Regions from separate parts of the Streptosporangium sandarakinum genome, predicted to be linked through region 1. Evidence: riboswitches for the same ligand, from Rfam matches in the RefSeq annotation. Region 1 holds a riboswitch; each other region holds the start of a gene.

Region 1 (6,603 bases):
CGGTGTCCTTGGGGTTGGCGCCGGGCCAGCCGCCCTCGATGAAACCGACGCCCAGGTCGTCCAGGTGACGAGCGATGGCCAGCTTGTCGGCCACCGTGAGGTTCAGGCCCTCCTGCTGGGCTCCGTCACGGAGCGTCGTGTCGTACACGTGGAACCGGTCGTCGGTCATTCGAGTCTCCTTGGGCGGGTTCGGGCGATCCGTCGCGTGCCGTCCGGCTCCCGAAGGTCCACGGAGCCCGGAAAACAAAAAGACCCCTCACGGACGTGAGAGGTCTGCGCGCCGGCGTTGTCCCTTTTCAGCCGGCGCGCCTGCCGATAATGAGCAGACCGTAGAACATGGTGCCTCGGAGTCTACCCGTACTCCACCACCATCTGACACATACATCTCACGATCCGGGACACGCGCCGCGCTGACATGGCGTTTTCCCGGTGTCGGAACGCGGCGAGCGGCAAGAATGGCCCCCATGAAGGCGACTTACATCGACCCGGCGATCGGGCAGTACCTGCTGGCGCACACCACGCTCCCCGACGACGTCCTGGACGCGCTGGCCATGGAGACCCGCGAGCTGACCGGCGAGGGCGCGAACATGCTCGTCTCCCCGGACCAGGGGCGCTTCCTGACGATGATCACTCAGGTCAGCCGCGCCGCGAACGTGGTGGAGGTGGGCACCTTCACCGGCTACTCCTCCATCTGCATCGCCTGCGGGCTCGCCCCCGGCGGCAGGCTGACCTGCTTCGACGCCAGCGAGGAGTGGACGGACGTCGCCCGGCGCTACTGGGACAAGGCGGGTGTCGCCGACCGGGTGGAGCTGCGACTCGGCCCGGCCGCCGAACGACTCGCGGAGCTGCCGCCGTGGCAGGGCGTGGACCTCGCGTTCATCGACGCCGACAAGGCGGGCTATCCGGTCTACTACCAGCTGCTGATGGAGCGGCTCGTCCCCGGCGGGCTGATCCTGGCCGACAACACGCTGTGGGGCGGGCGGGTCGCCGACCCCACCGCCGACGACGCGGAGACCCGGGCGATGCGCGAGTTCAACGACCTGGTCACGGCGGACGACCGGGTCACCTCGATCATGCTGCCCATGGCCGACGGCCTCACCGTGATCAGGAAGAACTGATTCGAGAACACTGACGAGAATCCCCCCGAATCCCGGGCGGGGGCGCGCCTTCAGGGCCCGCTTCCACGTCACGAACGTCCGGCGGTCCGGGCTCTTCACGGCTTTCCGAATCGGCCCTCCCGTACCGGGTCGACTCCGGGACACGGGGCGAGCGGCACGGGAGTCGCCGCGCCGCCCACCCCGGGACGCTTTCTCAGCAGATCTTGTGGACCCAGTGGTAGGGGTCGGGGCGGGTGCCGTACTGGATGCCGACCAGTTCCTCGCGGATGCGGGTGGTGACCGGGCCCTGGGTGCCGTCGCCGATCGTCCAGGCGCGGTCGGCGCCCTTGACCGCGCCGACCGGGGTCACGACCGCGGCGGTGCCGCAGGCGAAGACCTCGGTGAGCTCGCCGGACTCCGCGCCGGCCTGCCACTCCTCGATGGACAGGCGCCCCTCCTCGGCGGTCAGGCCGAGGTCGGAGGCCATGGTGAGGATCGAGTCGCGGGTGATGCCGGGCAGGAGGGTGCCGGTGAGGGCGGGGGTGAGGAGGCGGTCACCGTAGACGAAGAACAGGTTCATCCCGCCCATCTCCTCGACGTAGCGGTGCTCGTTCGCGTCGAGCCAGACCACCTGGTCACAGCCCTGCGCGACGGCCTGGCGCTGGGCCACGAAGGCGGCGGCGTAGTTGCCGCCGCACTTGGCGAACCCGGTGCCGCCGGGGGCGGCGCGGGTGTACTCGGTGGACAGCCAGACCGAGACGGGCCGGCTTCCGCCGAAGTAGGAGGCCGCCGGGGAGGCGATCACCATGTAGGAGTAGGTCGAGGACGGGTGGTTCACCCCGAGCGCCGGCTGCGTGGCGATCATGAAGGGGCGCAGGTAGAGGCTGTGGCCGGGGGTGGTGGGCACCCAGTCGCGGTCGGTCTGGACGAGCAGTTCCAGCGACTCGACGAACGTCTCCTCCGGCAGCTCGGGCATGGCCATCCGGCCCGCCGAGAGGTTGAACCGGGCGGCGTTGGCCTGCGGCCGGAACGACACGATCGACCCGCCCTCCTGGCGGTACGCCTTCAATCCCTCGAAGAACTCCTGGGCGTAGTGGAAGACCGCGGTCGCCGGGTCGAGGGTCAGCGGGCCGTACGGCATGAGCCGCGCGTCGTGCCAGCCCCGGCCCTCGGTGTAGTCGATCCGGATCATGTGGTCGGTGAAGACCTGGCCGAATCCGGGGTTCGCCAGTACCTGCTCGCGCTCGGCCGCGGTGCGGGCGTGGTCGGATAGCTGCACGTCGAAGCTGAGCTTCTGAGCAGTGGTCATGGCGGGGATCCTTCTCTTCGAGTCGAACTGCACCTCAGTCCATTCTGCGATGGACCGGATACCGGGAAACTACTGCATGTAGGACAAAGTCGGCAGTGGGCGTGCCACTGCGGGCAAAAAGCAGCGCCCGGAGGCTCGCGGAGCCGCCGGGCGCGTGGGTGAATCGGGTAGGCGGCCTCTCAGCCGGCTACTCGGGCGGCGATGTCGTCGCCGATCTCGTGGGTGGTCCGGGCCGTCCAGCCGGTCTGCCGCTCCAGGAGGTCGTCGGCCACGGCCTGCTCGACCCGGGCGGCCTCCTCGGTCAGGCCGAGGTGGTCGAGGAGCATGGCGACCGACAGGATCGTGGCCGTCGGGTCGGCCTTGCCCTGGCCCGCGATGTCGGGCGCGCTGCCGTGGACCGGCTCGAACATGCTCGGCGCGGTGCGGTCGGGGTTGACGTTGCCGCTGGCCGCCAGGCCGATGCCGCCGGCGACGGCGGCGCCGATGTCGGTGAGGATGTCGCCGAAGAGGTTGTCGGTGACGATCACGTCGAACCGCTCCGGCTGCGTGACGAAGAACATCGAGGCCGCGTCGACGTGGCAGTAGTCGGTCTGGACCTCGGGGTACTCCTGGCCGACCCGGTCGAACGTGCGGGACCAGAGGTCTCCGGCGTAGGTGAGCACGTTGGTCTTGTGGACCAGCGTGAGCTTCCTGCGGGGGCGGTTGCGCGCCTTGTCGAAGGCGTAGCGGACGACGCGCTCGACGCCGAACGCGGTGTTCAGCGACTCCTGCGTGGCGATCTCCTGCGGGGTGTCCCGGCGCATCACGCCCCCGGCCCCGGCGTACGGGCCCTCGGTGCCCTCGCGGACGACGATCATGTCGATGTCCTCGGGCCGGGCTCCGCCGAGCGGGGTCTCCACGCCGGGGAAGAGCTTGACCGGGCGGAGGTTGACGTAGTGGTCGAGCCGGAAACGGAGCTTGAGCAGCAGGTCACGCTCCAGGACGCCCGGGGGCACGCTGGGGTCGCCGACCGCGCCGAGCAGGATCGCGTCGTATCCGCGCAGCTCGTCCAGGACCACGTCGGTGAGGACCTCGCCGGTCGCGTGGTAACGCTTGGCGCCGAGGTCGTAGGTGGTGGTCTCGGCCTTGGCGCCGACCGCTTGGAGGACCTTCAGCCCCTCGGCGACGACTTCCACTCCGATCCCGTCACCAGGGATGACTGCCAGGCGAATGTTGCGCGAATCCATGCACGCACCCTACCGGTTCGTCTCGGCTGCCGAACACCCATCTCACGGTACGGACGCAACGGCGTGTCATGCGACGCTTGATCAATTTGTCCGATTTTGCGTGGTATTGACCGATTCATGAACTTTCGTTATCGTCCTCCCGTTCGTATCGACGCCTAATCCCCGTGGGCCACCCCCATGTCCGGCCCCGGGGAGCCGGGGACCCACCTTCCGGAAAACACCCGGGGCGCCGGAGACACGGCTCCGCTTCCAGTGAGCGTGCTTCCTGCTGCCCGCATACGGGGGTCTTCCTTGGGGCGAATCAGCGCGTCATCGCGCCGTAGGGCGGCCTCCACGCCCGAGTCCGACAGCTAACCCGGCAGGCCTTATGGAAGGAATCGCCCTGTCCGGCAAGCTTTTCCCCCGTGCCCTGTCCATCGTCGCCGTCGGCGCCGCCGCACTCGCGGCCCCCGCCGCCGCCATGGCCGCCACACCGACCCCCTCCCCGGTGGTCGCCCCCTCCCCCACGCTCGCCACGGCGCTCCCGGCCGCCATTCCCACGCCGGCCCCCGCCCCCTCGGCCACCGCCGAGCCCGAGTCCACCGCCAAGCCCGGGTCCACGTCCGAGCCGGCGCAGGCCACCCCTGCCAAGGCTCCCGAGCCCGCCTGGAAGAAGGCCGTGAAGTGGGCGATGTCCAAGCGCGGCACCCCCTACGTCTGGGGCGGCACCGGCCACGGCGGCTTCGACTGCTCCGGCCTGATGCAGCGCGCCTACGGCGCCGCCGGCATCAAGCTCCCCCGGGTCACCTACGACCAGTACGCGGCCTTCGACAAGAAGATCTCCTGGAACAACCTCAAGCCCGGTGACCTCGTCTTCTTCAGCGGCCTCGGCCACGTCGGCATGATCAGCCGACCCGGCTACATGGTCCATGCCCCGCGCACCGGCGACGTCGTCCGCGAGGAGAAGCTCAGCTCCTGGCGGCGCAGCGTCTTCGCCGGGGCCGTCCGCCCCGACCGCGAGGGCGTCAAGCTCGCGATCGAGAACGGCACCATGTCGACCGGCAAGGACGCCGCGAAGGACACGAAGAAGGACGGCGCGAAGAGCGCCTGACGCGGCGGGAGACCGCCGGCCCCGATCCCCGGCCGGCGGCTCCTCCGCCTATCCGGATCAGCGGATGGGGACTCCGCCGTTGTCACGCCGGTCCAGCGCGGTCTGCAGCGCGTCGGCGGCCTCGTCCTTGTTCTCTTCCGGGCGGTTCCAGGGATACATGTCGTACATGACAAGCCTCGTCTCGTTCACGGGCGAGCGGGAAATGTGGCTGGGAACTCCGGTCACGAGTCCGACCGGGCCTGGTGCCACGGATCCGGGTCGCGGATCCGCGACGCGAAGGTGAAGCCGGCGAACGCCACCGCACCGCGGCGAGGTGCCGGCCTGCCCGTCAGGCCCCGCCGCGGCAGGTAAGGATTACGAGAACCTGGCGCATTTCCTGTCACAGTACCCGCCCACCGGAACGCCGTCTCGCCCGTTGTCCATATTTCTCACATGGCGAGACAAAGAACGGCCGCGAAGAGGGCCGGAAGGCGTCCCTTCGCGGGCCCCCGCCGTGCCGGGGACCCGCGGCGCGGCGGCCTAGTCGGCCAGGTCGACCGAGCGGCCGCTGTCGGCGCCGATCTCGCCGGCGATCTGGTCCACCACGTCGGCCGGGATCGTGGTGTCGACGGTCAGCGCGATGAGCGCCTTGCCGCCCTTGACGTCGCGGGACACCTGCATCGAGGCGATGTTGATGCCGTGGTCGCCGAGGATGCGGCCGACGATGCCGACGACGCCGGGACGGTCGCTGTAGGCGAAGAACGACAGGTGGTCGGTCGGCTCGATCTCCATCTGGTAGCCGTTGACCTCGACGATCTTCGTGATCTGCCGCGGGCCGGACAGCGTGCCGGAGACCGAGACCGTACGGCCGTCGGCGAGGACGCCGCGCACGGTCACCACGTTGCGCCAGTCGGGGCTCTCCTGGCTGGTGACCAGTTCGACGGTCACCCCGCGGTCCTTGGCCAGCAGCGGGGCGTTGACGTAGGTGACGGAGTCCTCCACCACGTCGGCGAAGACGCCCTTGAGCGCGGCCAGCTCCAGCACCCGCACGTCGTGCGCGGCGATCTCGCCGCGGACCTCGACGTCCAGGCGGGTGGCGACCTCACCGGCCAGCGCGGTGAAGACCCGGCCGAGCTTCTCGGCCAGCGGCAGGCCGGGCTTGACGTCCTCGGCGACGGCGCCGCCCTGGACGTTGACGGCGTCCGGCACGAACTCCCCGGCCAGGGCCAGCTTCACGCTGCGCGCGACCTGGGTGCCCGCCTTCTCCTGGGCCTCGTGGGTGGAGGCGCCCAGGTGCGGGGTGACGACGACCTGGTCCAGCTCGAACAGCGGGCTGTCGGTGACCGGCTCCTTGGGGAAGACGTCGATGCCGGCGCCGGCGACCCGGCCCTCCTTGATCGCGGCGTACAGGGCGCCCTCGTCGATGATGCCGCCGCGGGCGACGTTGATCAGGCGCACCGTCGGCTTGACGGCCCGCAGCTCCTTGTCGCCGATGAGCCCGATGGTCTCCTTGGACTTGGGCAGGTGCACGGTGATGAAGTCGGCCTCGGCGAGGGCCTCCTCCAGCGACACCAGGCGGACGCCCATCTGCGCGGCGCGGGCCGGCTGCAGGTAGGGGTCGTAGGCGATCAGCTCGACCCCGAACGGCTGCAGGCGCTGGGCGACGAGCTGGCCGATCTTGCCGAGGCCGAGGATGGCGACGACCTTCTCGTCGAGCTCCACGCCGGTGTACTTGGAGCGCTTCCACTCGCCGCCCTTGAGCGCGGAGTGCGCCTGGGCGACGTTGCGCGCGGAGGCGAGGATCAGCGCGACGGTGTGCTCGGCGGCGCTGGTGATGTTGGAGGTCGGGGCGTTGACGACCATGACACCGGCCTTGGTGGCGGCCTCGACGTCGACGTTGTC
Region 2 (6,603 bases), 3.8 Mb from region 1:
GCGGCTGTAGTAGTTGATCAGCAGCATGTCGATCGGGGTGGAGATGATCTCCATGTCCCCGTCCTCGGTGAAGTCCGCCATCCCGTCGAGGTCGATCAGCACGTCCTCGGGGTAGGCGCCCTTGAGCAGCGCGTCCAGGAAGAAACGGTTCTGCAGGCCGTCGATGCGGCGGGCGGCGTCCCGGTCGGCCTCGGACTCGGTCTGCGGGGAGATCGCGTAGAGGTTGACGCAGCCGCCGATCATGCTGTCGGACCGCTGGGCCCGCATGGCCTGGGTGGCCAGGCCGTGCGCGAGCAGCAGGTGGTGGGCGGCCCGTACCGCCTGGGCCGGCTCGCGCCGTCCGGGGGCGTGCTCGCCGGAGGCGTAGCCCAGGAAGGCCGCGCACCACGGCTCGTTCACCGTGCTCCAGTTGCGCACCCGGTCGCCGAGGGCGTCGTGTACGGCCGCCGCGTAGTCGGCGAAGCGCTTCGACGTCTCCCGTGACGGCCAGCCGCCCGCGTCCTCCAGCGCCTGGGGGAGGTCCCAGTGGTAGAGCGTCACCCACGGGTCCACGCCCCGCTCCAGCAGCTCGTCGACCAGACGGCTGTAGAAGTCGAGGCCCCCGGGGTTGACCGGGCCGGAGCCGTCGGGCTGGATCCGCGGCCAGGAGACGGAGAACCGGTAGGCGCCCAGGCCCAGCTCGGCCATCAGCCGCACGTCGTCGCGGTAGCGGTGGTAGTGGTCGATCGCCACGTCGGCGTTCTCGCCGTTGACGATCCGGCCGGGCTGGCGGACGAAGGTGTCCCAGATGGACCGCCCGCGCCCGTCCTCCTCGACGGCGCCCTCGATCTGGTAGGCGGAGGTCGCCGCCCCCCAGACGAAGTCCGCCGGGAACAGCAGTTCCGCGGCCTGTAGCCGGGTTTCTTGCGTGGTCACGCCTTGACCGCACCTTCCATGAGGCCGCCGACGATCTGACGACCGAACGCGACGAAGACGATGAACAGGGGGAGGACCGAGGCCGCCGTGCCGGTGAAGAGCATGACGTAGTCGGTGCCGTGGGCCTGGTTGAGCGCGGCGATCGAGGTCTGCACCACCGGGTTGTCCGGAGTCAGCACGATCAGCGGCCACATGAACTCGTTCCAGGTCTGCATGAAGACCAGGAGGGCGAGCACCGCCATGCCGGGCCGCAGCGCGGGCAGGATGACGTTCGCGTAGATCCGCATGGTGGAGGCCCCGTCGACCCGGGCCGCCTCGACGAGCTCGTCCGGCACCGCCTGCTGGGCGTACTGGGTCATCATGAAGACCCCGAAGCCGTTGACCAGGAACGGCAGGATCACCGCCTTGATCTGGCCGGTCCAGCCGAGGTCGACCATGAGCTGGTACAGCGGCACCACGCCCATCTGCTGGAGCGGCACCATCATCGTCAGCAGGATCAGGCCGAGCAGGATCTTGCCGCCCTTGAAGCGGAGCTTGGCGAAGGCGAAACCGGCCAGGGTGGAGATGAGCACGACCGAGACGGTCACGGTGATCGAGATGATCGCCGAGTTGGTCAGGCCGAGGAGGAAGTGGGCGTCCTCGGTGTTCAGCAGCCGCTCGATGTTCTCTCCGAGGCGGCCGCCGGGCAGCAGCGGCGGGGGCACCTCGCTGGCGTCGTCGTTCGTCCGCGTCGCCATGATGAACATGTAGTAGATCGGGAACGCCGACACCACGAGCGCGAGGGCCAGGACGACCTTCGTCAGCGGGGTCGCGTCCCAGATGTGGCTCGGCGCGGATCCGGTTCTCGCCGGGCGGCTCCGGGCGTGGATCGCCGTCATTTGTTACCCCCGATGCGGCGGGTGAAGGAGTAGTTGATGAGGGTGCCGATGAGGATCAGCGCGAACAGCAGCCACGCCGCGGCGGCCGCGTAGCCGAAGTCGAAGTCGCGGAACGCCTCCTTGACGATGAACATCGCCACCGTCTGGTACTGGCCGGTGGCGCCGCCCGCCATGGTGGGGTTGCCGTCGAACAGGACGGGCTCGGTGAACAGCGTCAGTCCGCCGATGGTGGAGATGAAGACGATGAAGATGATCGTCGGGCGCAGCATCGGGATGGTGATCTGCCAGAACTGCCGGCGGGCCGACGCGCCGTCGAGGGCGGCGGCCTCGTAGAGGTCCTTGGGGATGGTCTGCATCGCGGCGAGCAGGATGATCGCGTTGTAGCCGGTCCAGCGCCAGTCGACCATCGTGGAGATCGCGATCCAGGCGGTCCAGCTCTCGTTCTGCCAGTTGATCGCATCGACCCCGAACAGGCCGAGGAACCAGTTGATCATTCCGTAGTCGCGCCCGTAGAGCTGGGTGAACACGACGGCGACGGCGACGACGGAGGTGATCATCGGCAGCAGCACGCCGAGGCGGAAGAAGAGCCGGCCCCGGATGCGCTTGTTGAGCGCGTTGGCGAGGATGAGCGCGAGGACGAGCTGCGGAACCGTCGAGATGACGAACATCGCGAGCGTGTTGACCACCGCGTTCCAGAAGGTCGCGTCGGTGATCAGGGAGATGTAGTTGTCGATTCCGATGAACGACTTGTCGCCGGCGAGCTCCCAGTCGTAGAGGGAGACCCAGAGGGTGTAGCCGAGCGGGAAGACGCCGAAGACGGCGAAGAGCAGGAAGTAGGGGGAGACGAGGAAGTAGGGGGTCGCCCGGAGGTCGAACCTGGCGAGTCCGCCGCCCCGTCCCGAGCCGCGGTGTCCGGGGGATCGGCGCGGAGCCCGTGACCGGGCCGGTGCCGGAGTGTCGACGTGCAGGGTCATCGATAGCCTTTCAGCGATGGGCAGGCGACCGGCCCGGCGGCGGGGTCACCGACGCCGGGCCGTGCCGATCGGGACGGGGGTCAGCCCGCGGCCTTGACGCCGGCTTCGACGAACTTCTGCCACGCCTGGTCGTAGGGGATCGAGCCCTGGTCCATGCCCTCCAGGACCTTCTCCACCGAGGTCTTCACCTGGGCGTGCTTCTCACCCAGGAAGACCGGCAGCAGGCCCTTGACCGACTCGCCGAAGATCTGGCCGGTCGGGGCGTTGTTGAAGTAGTCGCTCTTCAGGTCCTTGACCGCCGGGTCCTCCTGGGCGGGGATGGAGCTGGGGAAGGCGTTGGCCTCCTGGAAGGCCATGACGTGGCCCTCCTTGCCGGTGAGGTAGTTCAGGACCTCCGCGGCCTCCTTGGGGTGCTTGCTCTGCTTGGTGATCGCCAGGTAGGAGCCGCCCCAGTTGCCGGCGCCGCCGGGAACCCCGGCCACGTCCCACTTACCCGAGTTGCCGGGACCGGAGTTGTCCTTGATCACGCCGACCATCCAGGCCGGGCAGCCCATGACGGCGAAGCCGCCCTTCTTCAGCGCGGCGTTCCACGGCGGGGTGAAGGAGGCGAGCTTGGCGGTCATGCCCGCCTGGCTGAAGGTCTTCACCGTCTCGAACGAGGTCTTGACGGCCGGGTTGCTCTCAAGGATGAGCTGGTTGTTCTTGTCGAAGTAGTTGACGTTGCCGTTCTTCGGCGCCTCCTGCGACAGCAGCACGTTGTACAGGGTGTTGGGGCCGTCGAGGAACTTCGGGTCGCCCTTGCCGGGGTTGGCGGCCTGGAACTTCTTGCCGACCTCCATGAAGGCGGTCCAGTCCGGCCAGAGCTTGGTGACCTCTTCGCGCTCACCGGGAAGACCGGCCTTCTCGAACAGGTCCTTGCGGTAGCACATCGCCATGCCGCCGATGTCGGTGCCGAGGGCGAAGAGCTTGCCGTCCTTGTTGATGCCGTTCTCCCACTTGGCGGCGGGGAAGTCGCTCTTGCGCTTGTCCAGGCCGTACTCGGCGAGGTCGGCGAAGAACTGCGGGCGGGCCTTCATCAGGCCCATCGCGCCCTCGTCGATGCCGACGACGTCGGCCGCGCCGCTGCCGGCCTGCAGACGCTGCAGGAGCTGGGGCAGGAAGACGTCCTCGAAGCGGTCGGTCGGGTTCTCGTGCTTGATCTGGATGTTCGGGTGCGACGCGTTCCAGGTCTCGACGGCCTTCTTGTAGCCGAAGTTCGCGCCGCCGCCGAAGGTCTGCACGGTGATGGTCACCGGCTCGGAGGCCGAGCCGCCCGAGGCGGCCGTGTTCTTGGCGGGCTCACTCGAACTGCAGGACGTGACCGCCAGTGCTGCGGCGGTCATCACCACGACGGCGGCGAGCGTGCCGTGCCGCTTGGTGTTCAACATTCCGGACCCCTCTCAGGTGGTCGCCCGAATCGATTGGGAGGTGACATCGCGAACCGGCCCCCGACGAACGCGATCGGCGATGGGTGGCGCGCAGGCCACTTTTGGGAGCGCTCCCACGAAGACTGGACGATGGGCAACCGGCGCGTCAATATGCCGAAACGTAACCGTTACATCGCGGGGTTTCCAGGGCGGTGAATGGTCATTAAGGTGACAAAATACGTGATCAGGTGTTTGGGAGCGCTCCCACCCCAACTCGGCACGGCGCGGCGAACGCCCGCCGACCCGGGACCATCCGGCACGTCAGGGACCGTCCGGCCCGGTCCCGTGGCGCGGGCGACCTCGGCGGAAAGCGATTTACGGCGGCGCGTGGACGGGTGCTCGCGGCGGGCCCATGACCGGGCGCCCCGGAGGACGCGTGGACGGGTGTTCACGGCGGTGCGCCCCGGCCGGGTGAAGGGCCGGTAAAAGCGTCGGGAAAAGCCGAGACGGCGACCCGGTCGTACCGGGTCGCCGTCTGGTGGCCCCCGCCGCCCCTGGAGGAGTGGGGTGGCGGGGAGGGGGTGAGGGAAGGGGGAGGGGGCTGAGAAGCCGTGAGGCGCCCGTCAGTCGTTGTAGTCCGGGTAACCGTAACCGTCGACCTGGGAGACCGGCCGGACGCGCTCCTCGACCTTGCCGTTGCCGGTGTTGCCCTCGATCGTGGTGATCGTGCCGTCGCCGTTGTCCTTCTTGACGAGGCCGACGTGGTCGATGGCGTCGATGTCGTTGCTGCCGCCCCAGTCGAAGAAGACCACGGCGCCGGGCTTCGGGGTCTGGCCCCAGCGCCCGTTGTCGGCGAACCACTTGGCGTAGGAGACGGTGTAGGCGTCCCAGCCCACGGTGTGCCGGGCGCCGGCCTGCTCGCCGACCCAGGAGACGAACATCGCGCACCAGGGGGCGTTGGCGTAGTCCTGGGTCCTGCCGCCGTCACGGGCGACGGTCTCCTTGGCGCGCTCGCTGGAGACGTACCAGTCCTGGAACTTGGTGCCGCCACCGGCGGCGTTCTCCGAGATGCCGATCTGCTTGGCGGCGATGTCGAGAACCCGCTGGGCGCTGGCCTTGGGCAGGCTCTGGGCCTGGGCCTCGGCATTGGTGTTCTTGCTGACGGATTCGGCCTGCGGGCCGGAGACGTGGCTGTCGGCGAGGGCGGGAACGGTGGTGGCGGCTCCGCCGGCGAGGACGATGGACGCACCCACGAGGACGCGGGCCAGGTTGTGCTTCTTGGGGGTGAGGCGGTTCTTGGCCATGCGGGGGTTCGACTCCTTGCTTCGCTTCCATACCGCCTACCGGGTTAGCTGACGGGTTCGGGCTGGGAAGTGCCCTACGGCGCGCGAAGGCGCTGATTCACCCCAGAAATTGGTTCCCCGGTTCCGCGAGAGCCGCGGATTCGGCGGCCGCGCTCATCGACCAATGGATCGATTGCGATGATGCGCGGTCGGGCAATGTGCCGGTGAGATACGGGTCTGTGGACCTCGGTACTCACCGCGAACGAGTAGAACGTACGTGCTGCTCCACGCCGATTGCAAGCTCTTGCATTGCCCTGACTTGGGAAAACACCGGTTTTCGATGATCGTCGACTTCCCGGTACGAAGATCGGGGACTTCGGGGCCGAGACTTTCGCAAGAGCCGGAAACCCTTGCTGCGCAGGGGTTTCCGCATTGCGGAGCCGGTGGGACACGGGCGTGCCGGACGATTTCTCCCGGCTGTAACCTTCCTCAAGGTAGATCTTTTTAAAGAGGGTTTGTTTTACCTGTTCAGCGCCCTCCCCAGGCGTCATATGAGCGGTGCGCGGACCCCGCGCCGGGCCCTCCGAGACCCGTGCCGGTCCCCGCGCATCCCCGCGTGTTCCGATGTTCACCCGCGGTTCCCGGCCGCGTAAGGCGCCCCGGTTACGGTGAGGCGATCGTGAACGGGTCATCGCCCGGCGTGGAGGAGGGGCGGGACCACGCGCGGGAACAGCCTTCGGCCGTCGCCTGGGCGGAGTCCCCCCTGCAACTGCTCTGCGTGGTCGAGGCATGCCACGCCGGGCTGCTCGGCGCCCACGTCAGGGTGATGTCCCGCGCCGGGTCGCGCCCGCTGGCCGCCACCCGCCGGGAACTGGCCCGCCTCGCCCTCCCCGCGGGCATGGAGCAGGCCCGCCCGGCGCCCGGACCGCCCAAGCCCCGGCGGGGCGCGACCTGGGTGATCGGCGACGCCTTCTCCGGCCGGGTCCAGGCCCGCTGGCTCACCGCCCTCCCCGGCCGGATCGTGGTCGTCGACGACGGGCTGGCCACGATCAGGCTCCTGGAACTGCTCGCCGGGCCGCCCGGCAAACCACTGCTGCGGGCCCGGGCCGCCGCGGGCCCGCTGCGCTCCGCCCTCGGCGCGGCGGCC
Region 3 (6,603 bases), 2.9 Mb from region 1:
GGCCCGGTCCCGCGGCCCGGCCCCGGAGCCGGGCGACCCCGGACCGTGCCCGTGGTCGTGGCCGTGCGGGGTGCGGGGGGTGCGCGGCGGGTTCGGGAGGTCCCGCGTCTCCCGGTGGCCCGGCCCTGCGCCCTCCACCCGCGGTCCCGCGACGCCCTCGGTCCCCGGCCCCGTTCCCGCTCTCCCCCGCGCGGCGGCCTCCGGCGTACGGCGTGCCGCGGCGTGCCGCCGCTCCCCCGCCGGGCGCGGCCGTCCAGCGCCTCCGCCGCGCCCGCCCGGGGCCGTACGAGACGGGGCTTCAGCTCGCGGACGACCATGACCCTGCCGGGTGCGGAGGACGGCGTGCGGGCGGCCCGTGGCGGGTGGACGACCGCCGTGCCGCGCGGGGCGAGCGACGGCGCGGGCGCCTGGGCCGCCATGACGGAGGGCCGGTCGGCCACCGGGGACCAGCCGGAGGACCAGACGCCGAGCCCGGCGGCCACCAGGAAGGCGCCGATCAGCGCGGGGCGCAGCATCCGGTCGCGCCGGGGACGCGGACCCGTCCAGGAACGCGGCGGCTCCTCGCGCGGGGAGCGCGACCTGGCCGAGGTGGCGATGCCGGCGTCCACCAGCGACCCGTGCACGAAGGGGTCCCCGGGGTTCTGCGCCGGGCCGTCGTACCGGGCCGCGGGGCGGACCGGCGGACGGGCCGGGGACGCGGCGGGTCCGGACGAGGTGTCCGGGGGCCCGCCGTACGGCCTGCGACCGCGGGGACCCGCACCGGGTCCGCGCCCGCGGGCCGGATCGTGGTCATCCTGCATCTCGCCTCCCCGTCGCCGGAACCGATCCGCCCTCCAGCCTGCCGAACATCACCGCCCGTACGCGTCAGGTAACGGCGTGCTCTTACGGAGCTGTTACCAAGGGGACACCACGAATCCCCATAGACCGGACGTCATGGACGGGGTCGCCGTCGGCGGCGACCACCCGGGAGCCCGGCCGCCACGGCGGGCGGCCCGGTCTCCGGCCGGTCCGCGCGGTGAGGCGTCAAGTTTTTACCATGGGCCCGGATCCCCGGCGGCCACGGCGGTCCGGAGCCCGCGGAAACCCCGGCGCATCCCGCTCCACCCCAGGTCACTTGCCCTTTCCGTGGGGCGGCGCATACCTTTGGTCATCGCGGCCCGAGAGCCGCTTCATTGACCGGACCCGACGCCGTCCTGTGGCGATACCCGCCGACGGCGTACGGACGCCGAATCCGCGCCTTCTCAGCGGAACCGGGGACCCACCTTTCCGGGGTGAATCGGACGCCCTCCATCAGCGCGCCCGTAGGGCACTTCCAGGCCCGAACCCGTCAGCTAACCCGGTAGGCGACATGGAAGCAAGGAGTCGACACCCCATGCGCAACCCCCGGATCAGCAGGTTCGGAAACCGCCTCGGCCTGGCCCTCGCGGGCACGGTCCTGGCCGGTGCCGCCGTCGGCGGCGCCGTCCCCACCGCGGCCCTGGCCTCGTCCGCCGGGCACGCCACGGCCGCCCAGCACGTCTCCCAGCAGGAGGCGCATCCGCTCACGTACGGCCTGGACATCTCCAACTACGAACCCACGTACGACTGGAACGCCAGCTCCGCCCAGTTCGGCATCATCAAGGCCACCGAGGGCACGGGATTCCGCGACGGCTCCTTCGCCCGGCACTGGAGCGAGCTGGGCAAGAAGGGCATCGTGCGCGGGGCGTACCACTTCGGTCACCCGGGCAACGACCCGATCGCCGAGGCCGACCACTTCCTGTCCGTCGTGAACGCGCAGCCCGCCAAGCGCGGCGACCTGCTCGTCCTGGACCTGGAGGCCACCGACGGCCGCTCCGTCGAGGAGGTCAACGCCTGGGCCAAGACCTGGCTGTCGTACGTGAAGGACAAGACCGGCGTCACGCCGATGTTCTACAGCGGCCTGAACTTCGCCGAGACCTACGGCAGGGGGCTGGAGCAGTACCCGCTGTGGGTGGCCGCGTACAGCATGGACAAGGGCGCCATCACGCCGCCGGCCGACTGGAAGACGTGGACGATCCACCAGTACACGGAGTCGCCCATCGACCAGAACGTCTCCGCGCTGAGCCCGGACCAGCTCCGCGCCCTGGGCCGCCAGACGGCCTGACGGTCAGGCGTCCCAGGTGACCGGGAGGCTCCTCACCCCGAAGATGTCCGCGATCTCCGGGCGCAGGGAGACCTCCTCGGCCGGTACGGCCAGGCGCAGCGTCGGGAAGCGGCCGACCAGCGCGGGGAACGCCACCCGCATCTCGACGCGGGCCAGCTGCTGACCCAGGCACTGGTGGACGCCGTGTCCGAACGCCACGTGCCCGCCCTCCTCCCTGCGGAGGTCGAGCACGTGGGGGTCGGTGAAGCGCTCGGGGTCGCGGTTGGCGGTGTGGTTCGACAGGACGACCGTCGTACCGGCCTCGATGGTCCGGCCGCCCAGCTCGACGTCCTCCAGCGCCGTCCTCATGAACATCTTCGCGACGCTCAGATACCGCAGCAGCTCCTCCACGGCCCGGTCGGTGAGCGCGGGATCGGCGCGCAGCGCGGCCAGCTGGCCGGGGTTGCGCAGCAGCGCGAAGGTGCCCAGCGCCAGCATGTTCGCGGTGGTGTCGAGCCCGGCCGCCAGCAGGATCAGGCTCATCCCCCTCAGCTCCTCGTCGGTCAGGTCGCTGTCGGTGAGGTCGCTGAGCACGTCGTCGGTCGGGTCGGCGCGCTTGGCGGCCACCAGCTCCGCGAGGTACTCCTGGGTCGCGGTGTAGGCCGTGATCAGGGTCTCTTCGTCCGTCTCCCCGTTGAGGAACGAGTCGATGTGCTCCTGGAAGGAGCCCCGGTCCTCGTACGGCACCCCCAGCAGCTCACAGATGACGATGGCGGGGATGGGCTTGGCGAACGCGGTCACCAGGTCCGCCGGCGGCCCGGCCTTCTCCATGGCGTCCAGGTGCTCGGCGGTGATCTGCTCGATCCGCTCGGTGAGCAGGCGCATCCGCCGTACGGTGAACTTGCCCATCAGCGGTTTCCGGTACCGGCTGTGCTGCGGATCGTCCATGAGGATGAACTCGCCGGGGGACGCCGGAGGGGCCTCCATGCCGGAGTAGTCGATGAACGGGTGGTGGAGCATGAACTCCTTGCGCGAGCTGAACCGCGGGTCGGCCAGGACCGCCCGGACCAGGTCGTATCCGGTGACCAGCCAGCCCCGGTGCCCGTCGGGGAAGACGTAGCGGCTGATGGGGCCGTGCCTACGGGCGTCGATCAGCTCCGCCGGCGGGTCGAAGGGGCAGCCGGGCCGGCGCTCGGCCGGTAGCGCGGTGACGGTGTGTTCCATGATCGTTCCTCTCCTCGGCCCGGGTTCCAACGGCATCCACCATCGTCGGCCGCGCTGACATCGGGCCGTCGCCGTACTGACACGGCCGCTGACACGGCCACCGCGTGCGGGCCGCCGGCCGGCGGGCTCGGTCACGGCGGCGATCACCCGGTGTGCCGGGCCCCCGTCGATCGGCCGCCCGCGGTCGCGCGCGGCGTTCAGGGAGCGAGGGTGATCTCGGCCAGCTCGCGCCAGTCCCGCCGACGGCCGTCACGGGTCGCCTCGGCGAACGCGGTCTCACCGAGGCGGCTCCGCGTCTCCGCGGCGATCCTGGCGCCGTCCGGCTGCGAACGGTCCGGTGTGCCGCGCACGCCGTCGCTCGCCGCGAGCAGTCGTGCGGCCTGTTCGTGGTCTCCCCGGCGCAGCGCGAGGTCCGCGATCCCGAGCAGCACCCCGGCGATCGCCGGCGGATACCCCGTCTCCGCGGTCTCGCGGAGCGTCTCGCTCCAGTGCGCGCGGGCCTCGTCGAGATCCTCGATGAGGTAGCCGTACAGGCCCGAGGCCCTAACGCAGAGCCAGACGCCCGGTTCCCCGCCGTCGCCCAGCGCCGCCCGGGCCGCCGCCAAGTGCCGGCGCACCTGGTCCGGCTCGCCGCGCCAGCGCGCCAGTTGCGCCTTCGAAAGCGCCAGCTCGGCGAGCACGTGCGCGTCCGGCCAGGCGATCCCGTCCGCGCACCGCTGCGCCTCGGCCATGGCGGAGGCGCAGGCCCGCTCATCGCCGAGCAGCCAGTGCAGCTGGGCCTGCCGCGTCCGCAGGCCGACCACGTCCTCGGTCGCGCCCATCTCGGTCAGCGCCACGGCCGCCTCCTCGTAGTGCTCGCACGCGCGCGCGAACTCGCCGCGCATGGCGAGCCGATCGGCCAGAAAGGCCAGCGCCAGCGAGATCCCCGACCGGTCGCCCAGCGCGCGGAACTCGGCCAGGGCGATCCCGGCGTCGACGTCCACGCCGGTCTCGTCGCCGTCGTGCGTGAGCCGCAGCCGGCCGCGCGTGAGCCTGGCCTGCGCGCGCACCCATGGATCGTCGCCGGCGATGAGCGGCTCGAACGCGGGCAGGAACTCCGCCGGCTCCCGCAGCATCCGCTCCAGCGGGGCGACGAACCCGAGCAGCGGGTTGCGATGCCCGCCGCGCCGGGTGAGCCGGTGCGCCCGGAGGATCCACTCCCGCGCCTGGTACTGGTCGCGGCCGGGCCCGGAGGTCGCGAACACCGTCACGATGAGATACGCCGTCGCCCGCACCTCGTCGGGCACCGCACCGGGCACCTCGTCGGGCAGCGAGGCCGCCGCGACGCTCAACTCGGCGCCCTCGGCCCGGTGCCCGCTGAGGAACCAGTACCAGCCCACGGCCGAGACCAGCCGCATCGCCTCCTCGGCCCATCCTTCGGCGATCGCCCGGCGCAGGGCCGCGGCGACGTTGTCGTGCTCGGACCTGAGCACGGCCAGCCACTCCAGCTGCCCGGCCCCGCGCAGGTGCGGCTCGGCCGTCTCGGCCAGCTCGGTGAAGCAGGCGAGGTGCGCCCGGCGCGTCCGCTCGGTCTCCCCGGCCTCGGCGAGCCGGTGCGCCGCGTACTCCCCGATGGTGTCGAGCATCCGGTAGCGCGGCGCGCCGTCGCCTTCGGCGAGCAGCAGCGACTTCTCGACCAGCGCGGTCAGCAGGTCGAGCACCTGCTCCCCGGCGAGCGTCTCGTCCCCGCACACCCGTTCGGCCGCCTCCAGGCTCGCACCGCCGGAGAACACCGAGAGCCGCCGCAGCACGCGGCGTTCGGCCTCGGTCAGCAGATCCCAGCTCCAGTCCACGACCGCGCGCAGCGTCCTGTGCCGGGGCAGCGCCGTACGGCTGCCGCCGGTCAGCAGGCGGAACCGGTCGTCGAGCCGGTGCGCCAGCTGGCCGACGGACATGGTGCGCAGTCGTGCCGCGGCCAGTTCGATCGCCAGCGGCATCCCGTCGAGCGCCCGGCAGATCCGCGCCATGGCCGACAGGGTGTGCGCGTCCGCGCCGATGTCCTTGCGCACCAGGCCCGCGCGGTCCCGCAGCAGCCGCACCGCGGGCGAGGCCCCGGCATCGGAGGGGCCGGCCTCCTTCGCGGGCAGGGCGAGCGGCTCGACCTGCCACAGCACCTCCCCGGTGATGCCGAGCGGCTCCCTGCTCGTGGCCAGGATCCGCAGGCTCCGGCACTCCCCCAGGAGACGGTCCGCGAAAGCCGCGGCCGCCTCGATCACGTGCTCGCAGTTGTCCAGGATCAGCAGGGCCGCGCGCTCGCGGACCGCGGCGATGAGCCGGTCCATCGGCTCCCCGCCCCGCGCGCCGCCGAGCAGCCCCTGGCCGCGCAGGCCGATCGCGGCGAGGGCGGCCTGCGCCGGATCACCGCCCGCCGGCACCGGGGCCAGTTCGACCAGCCACACCCCGTCCGGCAGCCCGGCGAGCATCGTCCGGGCGGTCTCCGTGGCCAGCCTCGTCTTGCCGGAGCCGCCCGCCCCCGTCAGGGTGACCAGCCGGTGCCTGCCGGCCAGCTCGGCGACCGCGGAGACGTCGTCGTCCTTGCCGACGAAACTCGTCAGCTCGGCGCGCAGGTTCGTCCTGCGGTTCCCCGCCCGCTCGCCCAGTTCTCCCCGCTCGCCCGGATCGCCCAGCTCGCCCCGGAGCAGAGCGGTGTGCAACGCGGAGAGCCCGGCCGACGGGTCGGCGCCCAGCTCCTCGGCGAGCCGCTCGCGCGTCCGCTGGTACACGGTCAGCGCCTCGGCCGTGCGTCCCGTCTCGGCGAGGGCCCGCATCAGTGCCGCCACGAGCCCCTCTCGCAGCGGATACGCGGTGACCAGCCCGGTCAGCTCGGAGACCAGTTCCGGGCCGCGGCCGAGACGGATGTCCGCCTCCACCCGGTCCCCGAGCGCGGCGGCGCGGAGCTCTTCCAGGCGCGCGACCGCGGCGTCGAACGCGTCGCTGTCGCGCAGTCCGACGTCCTCCATGGCCGTGCCGCGCCACAGTGCCAGGGCCGAGCGCAGCAGATCCGCCCGCGCCGCGGGCCCGGCGGCGCGGGCCTGATCGGCCAGGCGCTCGAAACGGCACACGTCCACGGCGTCGGGGGCCACGGCCAGCCGGTACCCGCCGGCGTCCGCCTCGATCACGCCGTCCGGCAGCACCCTGCGCAGCCTGGACACCAGCGCCTGGAGGGCGTTCACCTCGTCCGCGGGCGGCCGTCGCCCCCAGATCCAGTCGACCAGCCTCGCACGCGTGACGGTCCGTCC

What was found. Region 1 has a riboswitch for cyclic di-AMP ahead of ACQP10_RS31465 (C40 family peptidase). Riboswitches for the same ligand answer to the same signal wherever they lie in the genome.
Region 2: another riboswitch for cyclic di-AMP. It lies ahead of ACQP10_RS13990 (CHAP domain-containing protein); the one in region 1 lies ahead of ACQP10_RS31465 (C40 family peptidase).
Region 3: another riboswitch for cyclic di-AMP. It lies ahead of ACQP10_RS18320 (glycoside hydrolase family 25 protein); the one in region 1 lies ahead of ACQP10_RS31465 (C40 family peptidase).

The regions. Positions count from the first base shown of each region.
Region 1 covers NZ_CP192034.1:6,841,463-6,848,065, forward strand. The annotation lists gene cimA (citramalate synthase) at 1-169, opposite strand, end outside; gene ACQP10_RS31450 (O-methyltransferase) at 465-1,118, shown strand; gene ACQP10_RS31455 (branched-chain amino acid aminotransferase) at 1,312-2,406, opposite strand; gene ACQP10_RS31460 (3-isopropylmalate dehydrogenase) at 2,586-3,632, opposite strand; cyclic di-AMP (ydaO/yuaA leader) riboswitch at 3,775-4,012, shown strand; gene ACQP10_RS31465 (C40 family peptidase) at 4,000-4,722, shown strand; gene serA (phosphoglycerate dehydrogenase) at 5,242-6,603, opposite strand, start outside.
Region 2 covers NZ_CP192034.1:3,031,466-3,038,068, forward strand. The annotation lists gene ACQP10_RS13970 (GH1 family beta-glucosidase) at 1-915, opposite strand, end outside; gene ACQP10_RS13975 (carbohydrate ABC transporter permease) at 912-1,793, opposite strand; gene ACQP10_RS13980 (carbohydrate ABC transporter permease) at 1,790-2,767, opposite strand; gene ACQP10_RS13985 (ABC transporter substrate-binding protein) at 2,848-4,194, opposite strand; gene ACQP10_RS13990 (CHAP domain-containing protein) at 4,797-5,477, opposite strand; cyclic di-AMP (ydaO/yuaA leader) riboswitch at 5,496-5,633, opposite strand; gene ACQP10_RS13995 (hypothetical protein) at 6,136-6,603, shown strand, end outside.
Region 3 covers NZ_CP192034.1:3,962,000-3,968,602, forward strand. The annotation lists gene ACQP10_RS18315 (hypothetical protein) at 1-138, opposite strand, end outside; cyclic di-AMP (ydaO/yuaA leader) riboswitch at 1,214-1,361, shown strand; gene ACQP10_RS18320 (glycoside hydrolase family 25 protein) at 1,373-2,122, shown strand; gene ACQP10_RS18325 (cytochrome P450) at 2,126-3,325, opposite strand; gene ACQP10_RS18330 (BTAD domain-containing putative transcriptional regulator) at 3,523-6,603, opposite strand, start outside.